Regions from separate parts of the Halomonas sp. PGE1 genome, predicted to be linked through region 3. Evidence: predicted binding sites of a transcription regulator. Region 3 holds the regulator's gene; each other region holds the start of a gene.
What was found. Region 3 encodes PhoB, which activates phosphate uptake and scavenging genes when phosphate is short. Its sites were predicted from a motif close to TGTCATANNNNTGTCANA; they were not measured.
Positions count from the first base shown of each region.

Region 1: the regulator PhoB is predicted to act here: its motif matches at 1,006-1,023, upstream of phbB (acetoacetyl-CoA reductase).
Region 2: the regulator PhoB is predicted to act here: its motif matches at 1,364-1,381, upstream of ugpB (sn-glycerol-3-phosphate ABC transporter substrate-binding protein UgpB).

Region 1 covers NZ_CP053032.1:838,669-842,680, forward strand. Annotated here, with positions in the region: gene HIR79_RS04040 (hypothetical protein) at 53-433, shown strand; tRNA gene HIR79_RS04045 (tRNA-Met) at 774-850, opposite strand; gene phbB (acetoacetyl-CoA reductase) at 1,039-1,785, shown strand; gene HIR79_RS04055 (DUF349 domain-containing protein) at 1,887-4,012, opposite strand, start outside.
Region 2 covers NZ_CP053032.1:959,802-963,813, forward strand. Annotated here, with positions in the region: gene ugpB (sn-glycerol-3-phosphate ABC transporter substrate-binding protein UgpB) at 1-1,196, opposite strand, end outside; gene HIR79_RS04595 (HAD family hydrolase) at 1,435-2,130, shown strand; gene HIR79_RS04600 (methyl-accepting chemotaxis protein) at 2,230-3,825, shown strand; gene HIR79_RS04605 (GGDEF domain-containing protein) at 3,878-4,012, shown strand, end outside.
Region 3 covers NZ_CP053032.1:286,073-290,084, reverse strand. Annotated here, with positions in the region: gene HIR79_RS01425 (FAD-dependent oxidoreductase) at 1-219, opposite strand, end outside; gene HIR79_RS01420 (chorismate--pyruvate lyase family protein) at 304-843, shown strand; gene ubiA (4-hydroxybenzoate octaprenyltransferase) at 1,031-1,924, shown strand; gene phoB (phosphate regulon transcriptional regulator PhoB) at 2,006-2,695, shown strand; gene phoR (phosphate regulon sensor histidine kinase PhoR) at 2,697-3,998, shown strand.

The sequences.
Region 1 (4,012 bases), 550 kb from region 3:
TTTTGAGGTGGGCTAGGCTGGGGGGAACCGAATCACCAACGAGGGGTTCCCCATGCTCGCTATCACCTCTGCCATGCGCCGCATGGCCCACGCCTGGCGCTGCCGCCAGCAGCGCCAGGCGTGGAGCGCCATGGACGCCGACCAGCAGGAGCTGCGGCTGCGCGACCTGGGGCTGGCACGCCTCGACGAATCGCTCTTCTGGTCCGGGGAGCGTTCGCCCCTGGAGCAGCTGCCGCGGATGATGGTGGTCTACGGCGTCAAGCATGCCGACACCATCCTGGCCGGCCCGGGTGTTCGCCGTGACCTGGAGCGGGTCTGCTCGCTCTGCCCGGAGAAGGCCCGCTGCAAGCGCGTGCTGGCCAGCGAGCCCGACGTGGATGCCTGCGGCTTCTGCCCCAACGCCTGTACCCTGGAGGCGCTGCGGCGGCACTGAGGGGCGGGAGGGGGAGGTCCACATCGGGCCGTGAACTCAAGAAAGCCGACTCCAGGAGGGGCCGGCTTTTTTCCGGTATGAACGGGGCATCGGGCACAAAAAAAGCCAGAACCTGTTGGTTCTGGCTTTTTTCGATGTTTGGTAGCGGGGACCGCCGGCCTCGAAACAAGAGGGAACCGATGACCGTCATCGGCCCCAAAGCAAAACGCCGGCTCCCTAGGGAACCGGCGTTTCGATATTTGGTAGCGGGGACCGCCGACCTTGGAACAGGCGCGAACCGATGACGGGTCATCGGGCACAAAAAAGCCAGAACCTGTTGGTTCTGGCTTTTTTCGGTATTTGGTAGCGGGGACCGGATTTGAACCGATGACCTTCGGGTTATGAGCCCGACGAGCTACCAGACTGCTCCACCCCGCATCAACGTGAGGCGTATTCTACAGGGATTACCCCTTTAGTCAAGGGTCCGGGTTCAAACGCTCGTCCCGGCACTGGTTCATGGTCCATACTCCGCGGAGTTGTCATCAAACTGGCAACGCTACAAAGAATAATTGGTGTGCAGGCCGAGTTGGCCTGGTCACAGCGTCATGACAATCAGGGAGGTTACAATGGCCAACAACGCAATCGTTGCTTGGGTGACCGGTGGAACCGGCGGCATCGGCAGTGCCATCTGTCGTTCGCTGGCCGATGAGGGCTATCAGGTGGTGGCCGGCTACCACAATCCGGAAAAGGCCAAGAGCTGGCTCGAAGCCCAGAAGGCGGATGGCTACAGCAACATCGATATTGCCGGGGTGGACCTGGTGGACTTCGAGGCCTGCGTGAACGGGGTCAAGGAGATCGAGGCGAAGCACGGCCCGATCGGCGTGCTGGTGAACTGTGCGGGCATCACCCGCGATGGCACCATGAAGAAGATGACCCCCGAGCAGTGGCACGAGGTCATCGACACCAACCTCAACAGTGTCTTCAACACCTGCCGCAGCGTGCTCGACAGCATGCTGGAGCAGCAGTACGGCCGAATCATCAACATCTCCTCCATCAACGGCCGCAAGGGCCAGTTCGGCCAGGTGAACTACTCGGCCGCCAAGGCGGGCATGCACGGCCTGACCATGGCACTGGCCCAGGAGACCGCCACCAAGGGCATCACCGTGAACACCGTGTCGCCGGGCTACATCGCCACCGACATGATCATGAAGATCCCCGAGAAGGTGCGCGAGTCCATCCGCGAGACCATCCCGGTCAAGCGCTATGGCAAGCCGGAAGAGATCGGTCGCCTGGTGGCCTATCTGGCCCACGAGGAGTCCGGCTTCATCACCGGCGCCAACATCGACATCAACGGCGGCCAGTTCATGGGCTGATCGCCCCGGTTTCCTGCGCCCCTGGTCATCGATCGGCCAGGGGCCGCCGTAACGACAAGAAGCGCGAGGCGATCCCTCGCGCTTCTGCCTTTTCTGGGGTCTCAGGGTGGCGGCAGGCGGGTCAGGCGCTCCAGCAGGCGATCCAGCTCCCCCACCTCGCGGCTCCACAGCGCCGGTGCGATCGGTCCCGTGGCCAGCAGCTCGCGCAGCACGCCGTGGACCTCCTCGGCGCGGGAGAGCTCGCGCCCGAGGTTCTCGTTGAGGCGCTCCACCTGGATCGCCAGGCGCAGCGGGTCGTCGCGGTGGCTGACGCTGCCCACGGCAAGCAGGGAGAGATGCACACGCACCCTCGCCAGGCGCTCCGCCACCTCTTCGTCGGTTTCGGGCGCCTGGCGCGCGGCGTTGCGGCGGGCGTGGGCGCTGCGCATGTCATCCGCCAGGCGCGGAGACTCGGGCAGCGCCACCTCGCGGGGCTCGCCGCCGGCCAGGCGCTCGGCGTCGGCTGCCAGGTGGGCGAGCAGCAGCGGCTGAACCTCTCGCCAGCGCTCCACCTCTTCCACCACTGCCAGGCGCTCGAGGCGCTCGCGTCGGGCGCGCACGATGCCCGACCAGCGCCGGCGCATGCCCTCGGTGCGACGTCCGCCGGGGAGGGGCTCCAGAGCGGCGGCCTCGGCAATGGCGGAGGCGAGCACCGCCTCGTCGGCGCTGCCGGCGGGGTGCCAGGCGTCCAGGCGTTCGATCAGCGCCTGCATGGCCTCCTGGCGTTCCCGGGCCTGACGGACGCGGTCGTCGCGCTCGGCTTCCCGGGAGGCAAACACCTGGTCGCACAGGCCGCGAAACTCCCGCCACAGCGCCTGCTCCTCGCCCCGTGGGGCGCGCCCCAGCTCGCGCCAGCGCTGCTGCAGCGCCTTGACCGCTTCGGCACGGCGGGCCGCGGGCATCGCCTGGCCCAGCAGGGCGCGCACCTGCTCGATGAGATCGCGCTTGGTCTCGGCGACCGCCCGGGCGCGCTGGTCGATCAGCGCCTGAAGCGCATGGCGGATGCGGGCGAAGCGACGCCCGATGGTCTCGGCCTGGTCGCGGGGCACCGGCGAGGCGCGTCGCCACTGGTCCCTGGCGCGGTCGCGGATCTCGCGCAGGGCGTCGGGATCGGCCTCCTCGGCGGGCTGCTCGAGCAGCGTTTCCAACTGATCGCAGAGGGCCTGCCGGGTGGCCAGGTGGGTCTGGCGCTCGGCGTCGAGGCGTTCGCGCCATGGGGCGAGCCGCTCATGGATGCGGTCGGAGGCGGCCCGGAAGCGGGCCGATTGTTCGCGATTGGCGGCGGCGTCCCCCAGCGCCTTCCACTCCTTGACCAGCTGGCGGTGGCGGCGATCCAGCGCGGCGTCGACGAGGCTCGCCTCCTCGGCCAGGGCCTCGATGGCCTGCAGCAGCTGGTCGCGCTTGGGGCCGGCCACGAAGCTGCGCCAGTCGCGCAGCTCGGCGAGACAGGCCCCCAGCTGTCGAAGGCGCGCCCGGTGGGGCTGGGGCACCCTGGCGTCGAGCCCGTCGGCGGCCTGGCGCAGGCGCTGGTGAAGGCGGCTGGCGCCCTTGAAGGCGCCGCGCTCCAGCAGGCTCTCCAGGTCGTCGAGGTCGGCGATGAAGCGGGCCAGGCGTGCCGTCTGATCTTCCTCGTCGCCCGGGGCATCCGGCTGTGCCAGACGCTGTCGGGCCCGCTGCAGCAGCGGGGCAGGGGCCAGGCCACGAGGCCAGTCGATGGCCCCCAGGAGTGCCGTGAGGCGGTCGTCATCGCCGTCGGTCAGGGCCCGCTCGAGCTCGTCGGCGCGCTCCTCCAGGCGCACCCAGGCCTGGCTGATGCGCTCGAAGCCTTCGCGGACGGCGTCATAGCGCTGGCGGAGCGCCTGGTCCGCCAGGTGCTGATCGGAGAGCGCCTGCCAGCGCTGGGCCAGCAGCTGCTTCTGGGCGCGCAGGCTGGCAATGTCCTGGGCCGTGACCACGTCGCTGCGCCCCAGGGCCTCGAGCCCCTCCTCCAGGGCCTCCACCAGCGCCTCCCTGGCCTGCTCGGCGTCCTCGCGGCGGGCCTCGGCGGCTTCGCTGGCGCGCAGCCGGGCCTCGTGGTCGCCGATCACCTTGCGACAGCGCAGGCAGGCATCGTGGAAGCGGCGCTCCTGAGTGGCGTCGGGGAGATCCTGAAGCGCCATCCATTCGCGCTCCAGGTGGCGAAAGCGGC
Region 2 (4,012 bases), 670 kb from region 3:
CGGATCTGCACGAAGTTGCCGAAGCGTAGCCCCTTGGAGTTTTCCGTGGGCGGGTTGAGGTTCATCTGGCGAATGGAGATGTCGGCGCCCGGGTTCTCGGCGTAGAAGCCCTGCGTCTCGCTCAGCTCCCAGGCGGCCTGGGTGATCGGCAGGTAGCCGGTACGCTGGTGCCAGTCGGCCTGCACCTCGGGCCGGGAGAGGTACTCGAAGAAGGCGGCCACGGCCTCGTACTCCTCATCGCTGTGGCCCTGCAGCGCCCAGAGGGTGGCGCCGCCGATGATGGAGTTCTGGGGCGCGCCCTCCACCTCCGCGTAGTAGGGCTGCATGGCGAAGCCCACTTCGAAATCGGCGTTGGCCAGCACCCCGGCCCGTGAGGCGGAGGAGCCGAAGAACATGGCGCACTCTCCCGAGTAGAACATCGGCGCGGCATCATCCCCCGGCCCCGGGCCGCCCCAGCGGAAGACCCCTTCGTCCTGCCACGCCTTGAGGTTGTCCCAGTGACTCGCCACCAGGTCATTGTCGAAGACGAACTCCGTATCCAGGCCGCCGAAACCGTTCTCCCGGGTGCCCAGGGGCGAGTTGTGCATGGCGGAGAAGTTCTCCAGCATCACCCAGCTCGGCCAGGAGGTGGTGAAGCCGCAGCGGGCCGCGCCGCTCTCGCGCAGCTGGCGGGAGGCCGCGACGATCTCCTCCCAGGTCTCGGGCGTGCCGCTCAGGCCCGCGGTCTCGAAGGCGTCACGGTTGAGATAGAGGATCGGCGTGGAGGAGTTGAAGGGGAAGGAGAGCATGTTGCCGCGAGTATCGGTGTAGTAGCCCACCACCGCCGGCAGGAAGGCCTCGCGCTCGAAGGCGCGGCCGTGGTCTTCCATCAGCTCGTGGATGGGGTAGATGGCCCCCTCGGCGGCCATCATGGTGCCGGTGCCCACCTCGAAGACCTGCAGGATATGCGGCTGCTGGCGGGCACGGAAGGCGGCGATGGCGCCGGTCATGGTCTCGGTGTAGTTGCCGCGGTAGCTGGGGTTCACCCGGTAGTCGTCCTGGGAGGCGTTGAACTCCTCGGTGATGCCTTCAAGGATCTCGCCGAGCTCACCGCCCATGGCATGCCACCACTGGACCTCCACGGCGGCGTGAGCGGACAGCGACAGGGTAGCGGCGGCGATGCCGGCGGCCAGGCCTTTCAGTGTGGGTACGAACATGGGGCTCTCCTTGCGGTGTGATTCACGGCGGTGACGTGGGCGGCGGTAAGCCGTTCTGCTCCGTCGCCCGACGTTATCCGCACAAGGTGACGACGGCATGGCGGGTCGGTGTCAGTCGGTTGGCGACGGCGTGACGGCGAGATGGCAGTGCCGTGACAGGTCGCGCCGGTCATGCCTTTGTCACCCGGATGGCCCAGGCTATGGGCCTTCTCGAGCTACCGGGTAACTGGAGACCGTCATGCGCCTTGCTCTCTTTGACCTCGACGATACGCTGCTGGACGGCGACTGCAGCGCGCTATGGAACGACTGGATGGTGGAGTGCGGCTGGGTCGACTCTCCCGGGGACTATCTCGCCCGTACCCAGGCCATGAACGCGGCCTATCACGCCGGGCGGCTCAAGCTGGAGCAGTATCTGGCCGTGACGCTGTCGCCGCTGGCGGGGCGCCACGAGGCGGAGGTCGCCGCCGAGGTCGAGACCTTCGTTACCGAACGAATCGCGCCGCGCTTCTTTCCCCAGGGGCGGGCGCTGATCACGCGCCACCGGGAGCAGGGCGATCTGCCGCTGCTGATCTCCGCTTCCTCGCGACATCTGGTGGGGCCGGTGGCCAGGCGGCTGGGCATCGAGGAGGTGATCGCCGTGGAGCCGGAGCTTGCCGCCGGCCACTTCACCGGCGCCACCACCGGGGTGCTCTCCTACCGCGGCGGCAAGGTCACGCGCCTGGAAAGCTGGCTGGCCGAGCGCAATGCCACCGCCAGCCACCTCTGCTTCTACTCCGACTCCCAGAACGATCTGCCGCTGCTCAACCGGGTGGATCGCCCCGTGGCGGTCAACCCCGACCCGGTGCTGGCCGAAGTGGCCCGGGTCGAGGGATGGGAGCAGTTGGGTTGGCGATGCTCCGAATCCCTGCGATTTCAAACCTGCGCTGAAGCCTAACTGGCATCAGAATGCGAGTGTCAGAAGATCTGAAGCGATCGTTTCGCATGATTTGTGACTTGGATAGCTTACCCTGCTAGGCAGGTAATAGAGGCAACTGTGTCGGAGTCGGTATTTAAAAATCTTCCCATTCGCTACGCCGGTCTGGCAATGCTGGTCGCCGCGGCCTCTCTGGTGCTTTTCTCCGGAGGCCTGGCATGGAAGATCATGCAGGAGGGTGGCCGAAACCTTGAGCGGCTGGAGCATATCCATGTGCAGCAGGCATCCAGCCTGAACAGATTGCATATCTCGGCTCTGGAAGGTCTGAATCTGATGGATCGGGCGCTTGAAAGGCAGCTTCGTCCCTCTCTGGGCGACCCCCTGCAGGCCATCCAGGATGTAGAGCATGAGCTGGCAGAGATACGGGATGCCAGGGTGAGGCTCGCAAGCTCCATAGCAGACCATGGGCACACGGACCCAGAGCTGCATGCCGCCATCGATGTGCAGTCAGCTCATCTTCTGGCACTGATGGAAGAGCAGCTGGGGGCTATCCGGTCCGGTGACCGGGCGGCCTATCGTCGGGTCACCGCCGAAGCCGTCGTCGCGAGTCGCGACTTGTCGGCATCCTCGCGGGACTTCTACCGTAACGCCGAAGCTCAGGTCGGCGAGCTGTTGGAAAACGCCAGAGATCAAGCCAGCCATTTCGGGTGGGTACTGACCGTGGGTGGTGTTGCGGCGGTGCTCTTCCTGATGCTGCTTGCCTGGCTGGCAGAGCGATATGCGCTGATGCCGCTGCGCAGGCTGGTAACACACTTTCGCACCATGGCAGGGGGCAACCTGGCGCTGGCTATCGAGCCTATGGGAGACAATGAGATCGGCCAGCTATACACCGAGCTCGAGTCTCTGCGTGCGTCGCTGGCCGAGACTGTGGAACAACTTCATCTCAACAGCCGCCAGGTACTCGGCAGCGCGCACCATATCAGCCATGGCAATGCAGAGCTGGCTTCTCGAACCCACCAGCAAGGGCACGCCATCGAGCAGGCGTCATCGACGCTGGAAGCACTGGCGGAAGGTGTTGCCAGGACTGCAGAGCACACATCGAGAGCGTTTCAGCTGACGACCAGTACGGTCGAGCAGGTGCGTGGTTCGAGCGCAGTCATCAAGGATTTTGTGGCTACCATGCAGGAGATCCATGCTCGCTCTCAGCGTATCAATGAGATAGTGACATTGATTGATTCCGTGGCATTCCAGACCAATATTCTGGCACTTAATGCCTCGGTAGAGGCGGCAAGGGCGGGTGAGAACGGCAAGGGGTTTGCTGTTGTGGCAAGTGAGGTTCGTGTGCTGGCGTCACGCAGTGCCGATGCGGCCCGTCAGGCCCAGGTCCTGCTCTCCTCCTCTTATCAGAGTGTGGAGAAGGGCAACAGGCTATCCAGCCAGGCCGAAAGCAGCATGTCGCGAATCCTGCAGGAGACAGAGGCGCTGGATGCCCTGATGGTAGGCATCAGTGACGCCTCAGAAAGGCAGCGTGATGGCATTGTTCATTTCAGTGCAAGTGTTCGCGAACTGGAGCTGGCCAATCAGGCGAATGCTCGCCAGGCCGATATTCGACGGCATGAGGCGGAAGAGCTCGAGCGTGCTGCCGGCCGGATGAGCCAGCAAGCGGCTCGTTTCAACCGGGAGCCAGCGTCAATAGAGACGCTGTCATCCGACTGACATTCATTTGTCTTACTGTCTCGAGCTTTCTGCATGGGGCGAGGATGCCATGGTGAGTGAGCAGTCACTGCTGGACGAGATCATTGCCGATGAGGGGCTGACGCCCCACTTTCAGCCCATCGTGGACGTCGCCAGGCGCGATATTCATGGCTACGAGGCACTGATACGAGGGCCTTCCGGCACCTTG
Region 3 (4,012 bases):
CGCATTCAGCTCCTCGGCGACCCGCAGGGCGCTGCGCGCTGCCAGGCGATCCGGCGGCAGTCGCTTGGCGAAGCCGGTGGAGAGCAGCGGCTTGGCGTAGTCATCGCCGCCGTCAGCGGTGATCAGGGTCACGGGGCGTTCGGCGTCCAGGGCCCGCAGCTGGCGGAGCAGGCCGATGCCGGCCATGCCGGAGCCGATGATGGTCAGGGGAGCGCTCATGGGCCTCCTCGCTCAGGGGTGGGGATGGCACCGCATGTTACACTAGCCGCCCCTGAAGCGACGCGGAGCCCGACGGTGTCCGACCTGCCACCTGCCGACATCTGCGCCCTGGCGCACTGGATCCCCCTGGCCGCCTCCCGGCCGGCCATGAGCCCCGCCTGGCACCGCTGGGTCGGCTCCCGGGACTCCCTGACCCTGCGCCTCACCGAGGCCGGTGCCCCGCGCCCCTTCCGCGTCCGGCTGCTCGACCAGCGCCTCGGCACGCCCCGCCGCGACGAGGCCAGGGCGCTGGGCATCGCCCCCGGCCAGCGCGCCTGGCTGCGCGAGGTGGCGCTCTGCCTGGGGGAGCACCCCTGGGTGGTGGCGCGCTCGGTGGCGCCGCTCTCGGGCCTGCCGGAACACGAGTTGGCCCACCTGGGCGAGCGCTCGCTGGGCTCCTGGCTGTTCCGCCAGCCGGGCCTCGAGCGCGGCGAGATCGAGGTGACCTCCGCCCCCGCCGGCTTCCACGCCGCCACGGGGCCCTGGGGGCGCCGCTCGGTGTTTCGCCGCGGCGACTTCCGGGTGCTGGTGCAGGAGTGGTTCCTGGATGCCATGGCGGATGACCTCGGTCTCCCTTCGCGCTAGGCTCTGGGCCAGTCTCCGATGCCGACGGGCGGGGCGCCGGGGACAAGCCGAAGAGGAGGTCCTACGCCAGGGATGGCGTCGGTAGCGTACAAGGAAGTATTCACAGCGCCTCCTCGCAGGCTTGTCGCCGGAACAGTCCCGCCGCTTAACACCGTCTGCCAATAAAGAACATTCTTACGAGGTAGAGATGGACCGTTCCCTGATGCGCCCCACGGGCCTCGCCCGGGTGCCCGACTTCCTGCAGCTGATGCGCCTGAACCGCCCCATCGGCACCTGGCTGCTGATGTGGCCCACCCTGTGGGCGCTGTGGGTGGCCGCCGAGGGCACCCCCGGCCGCCGCGTGCTGCTGATCTTCATCGCCGGGGTCTACCTGATGCGCGCTGCCGGCTGCGTGGTCAACGACTACGCCGACCGCCACTTCGACGGCCACGTCAAGCGCACCCGGCTGCGCCCCCTGGCCACCGGGCGGATCAGCGAGGGCGAGGCCCAGGCGCTGTTCCTGATCCTGGTGATGGCCGCCTTCGTGCTGGTGCTCTTCACCAACCTCTTCACCGTGATGCTCTCCTTGGTGGGGGTGGCGCTGGCCTTCATCTACCCCTTCATGAAGCGCTACACCCACCTGCCCCAGCTCTTCCTGGGCGCCGCCTTCTCCTGGGCCATCCCCATGGCCTTCGGCGCGGTGCTGGGCCATGTGCCCTTCGAGGCCTGGCTGCTGTTCGCCGCCAACGTCGCCTGGACCGTGGCCTACGATACCCAGTACGCCATGGTCGACCGCGACGACGACCTCAAGATCGGCATCAAGTCCACCGCCGTGCTCTTCGGCCGCGCCGACCGGCTGATGATCGGCCTGCTGCAGGGCCTGACCCTGCTGCTGCTGGCCTGGGCGGGGCTGCGTCTGGGCTTCGGCGGCTTCTTCTGGCTGGGCCTGGCCGGCATGGCGGCCACCTTCGTGTACCAGCAGTTCCTGATCCGCGAGCGCGAGCGCGATCCCTGCTTCCAGGCCTTCCTCAACAACCACTGGTCGGGCCTGCTGGTGTTCGCCGGCATCGCCCTCAGCCTGTGGCCGGCCGCCGGCGCATGACAGGCGGGCGGTCCTGTCACGCGAGTGTCATACTGGCATGGTGAGATCGTCATCGATCCGTCACTGTGCCGAGGCTTCCGGATGACCGCCAAGACCGTTCTGATCGTCGATGATGAGGCGCCGATCCGCGAGATGATCGCGGTGGCGCTGGAGATGGCCGACTACCGCGTGCTCGAGGCGGACAACGCCCAGGCCGCCCATGCCATGGTGGTCGACCACCAGCCCGACCTGGTGCTGCTGGACTGGATGATGCCCGGCACCAGCGGCATCGAGCTGGCCCGCCGCCTCAAGCGCGAGCCGACCACCGCCGAACTGCCGATCATCATGCTCACCGCCAAGGGCGAGGAGGACAACAAGATCCAGGGGCTGGAGGCCGGCGCCGACGACTACATCACCAAGCCCTTCTCTCCCCGCGAGCTGGTGGCCCGCCTCAAGGCGGTGCTGCGTCGCGCCACGCCCCAGGGCGTCGAGGAGGCCGTGGAGGTCGACGGCCTGCTGCTCGATCCGGTGAGCCACCGGGTCAGCGCCAGCGGCAGGCCCGTGGAGATGGGCCCCACCGAGTATCGCCTGCTGCAGTTCTTCATGACCCACCAGGAGCGCGCCTACACCCGCAGCCAGCTGCTGGACCAGGTGTGGGGCGGCAACGTCTACGTGGAGGAGCGCACCGTGGACGTGCATATCCGCCGCCTGCGCAAGGCGCTGGGCGAGCGCCACCAGCACCTGGTGCAGACGGTGCGCGGCACCGGCTACCGGTTCTCCGCCAAGGGCTGACGTGGGCCTCTGGAGGCGGGAGCTATGGCGACTTCTGCTGCTGGCCGGCATCGGCCTGCTGGTGGGATGGCTGCTGTCCCATGCCTGGGCGGGCCTGGCCCTCGGCCTCGCGGCCTGCCTGGGCTTTCATCTGCGCCAGCTCTACCGCCTCCACCGCTGGCTGACCCTCACCCCCCAGGCCGAGCCTCCCGCCACCACGGGCGTGTGGGGCGAGCTGTTCGACCGTCTCTACCGCTACCAGAAGGGGCAGCGCCACACCCAGGAGCGGCTGCTCGGGATCATCAAGCGCATCCAGGAGTCCTCCGAGGCGATGCGCGACAGCGTGGTAATGCTCGACCGCCACGGCGACATGGAGTGGTGGAACAGCGCCGCCGAGCGCATGCTGGGGCTCAACGCCGCCCATGACCGCGGCCACCACATCACCAACCTGCTGCGCGATCCGCGCTTCATCGACTACTTTCATGCCCGCGACTACCGCGAGCCGCTGACGCTGCCCTCGCCCATCGACGAGCAGATGGTGCTGCAGTTCCAGATCACCCTCTACGGCGATGACGAGCGGCTGCTGATGGCCCGCGACATCACCCGCCTGCACCGCCTGGAGGAGATGCGCCGCGACTTCGTGGCCAATGTCTCCCACGAGCTGCGCACCCCACTCACCGTGCTGGCCGGCTACCTGGAGACCTACGCCACCTACGCCGACCAGCTGCCGCCGCGCTTCGCCCGGGGGCTGCCCAGTATGCAGGAGCAGACCAGCCGCATGCAGAACCTGGTCAGCGACCTGCTGCTGCTGTCGCGCCTTGAGATCGACCGCGGCGGCGAGGACCACACCCCGCTGGGCATGGACGCCCTGCTGGGCAGCGTGCAGCGCGACGCGACGGCCCTCTCCGCCGGCCGCCACACCGTCGAGGTGGAGCTGGTGGAACCCAGGTCACTGCTCGGCAGCGAGCAGGAGATCCACAGCGCCCTCTCCAACCTGGCCTTCAACGCGGTGCGCTACACCCCCGAGGGCAGCCGCATCGTGCTGCGCTGGCGGCCCCACGGCGACGGCGCCTGCCTGGAGGTGGAGGACAACGGCGAGGGCATCGATCCGGTGCACCTGCCGCGGCTGACCGAGCGCTTCTACCGGGTCGACAAGGGGCGCAGCGCCGCCACCGGCGGCACCGGGCTGGGCCTGGCCATCGTCAAGCACGTGCTGCTGCGCCACGAGGCGCGCCTGGAGATCGACTCCTATCCCGGCCAGGGGGCCCGCTTCCGCTGCTGCTTCCCGGCCTCCCGCCTGGTCGCTCCACCCCGGGAGGCCTGACGGCCGGGCGACCC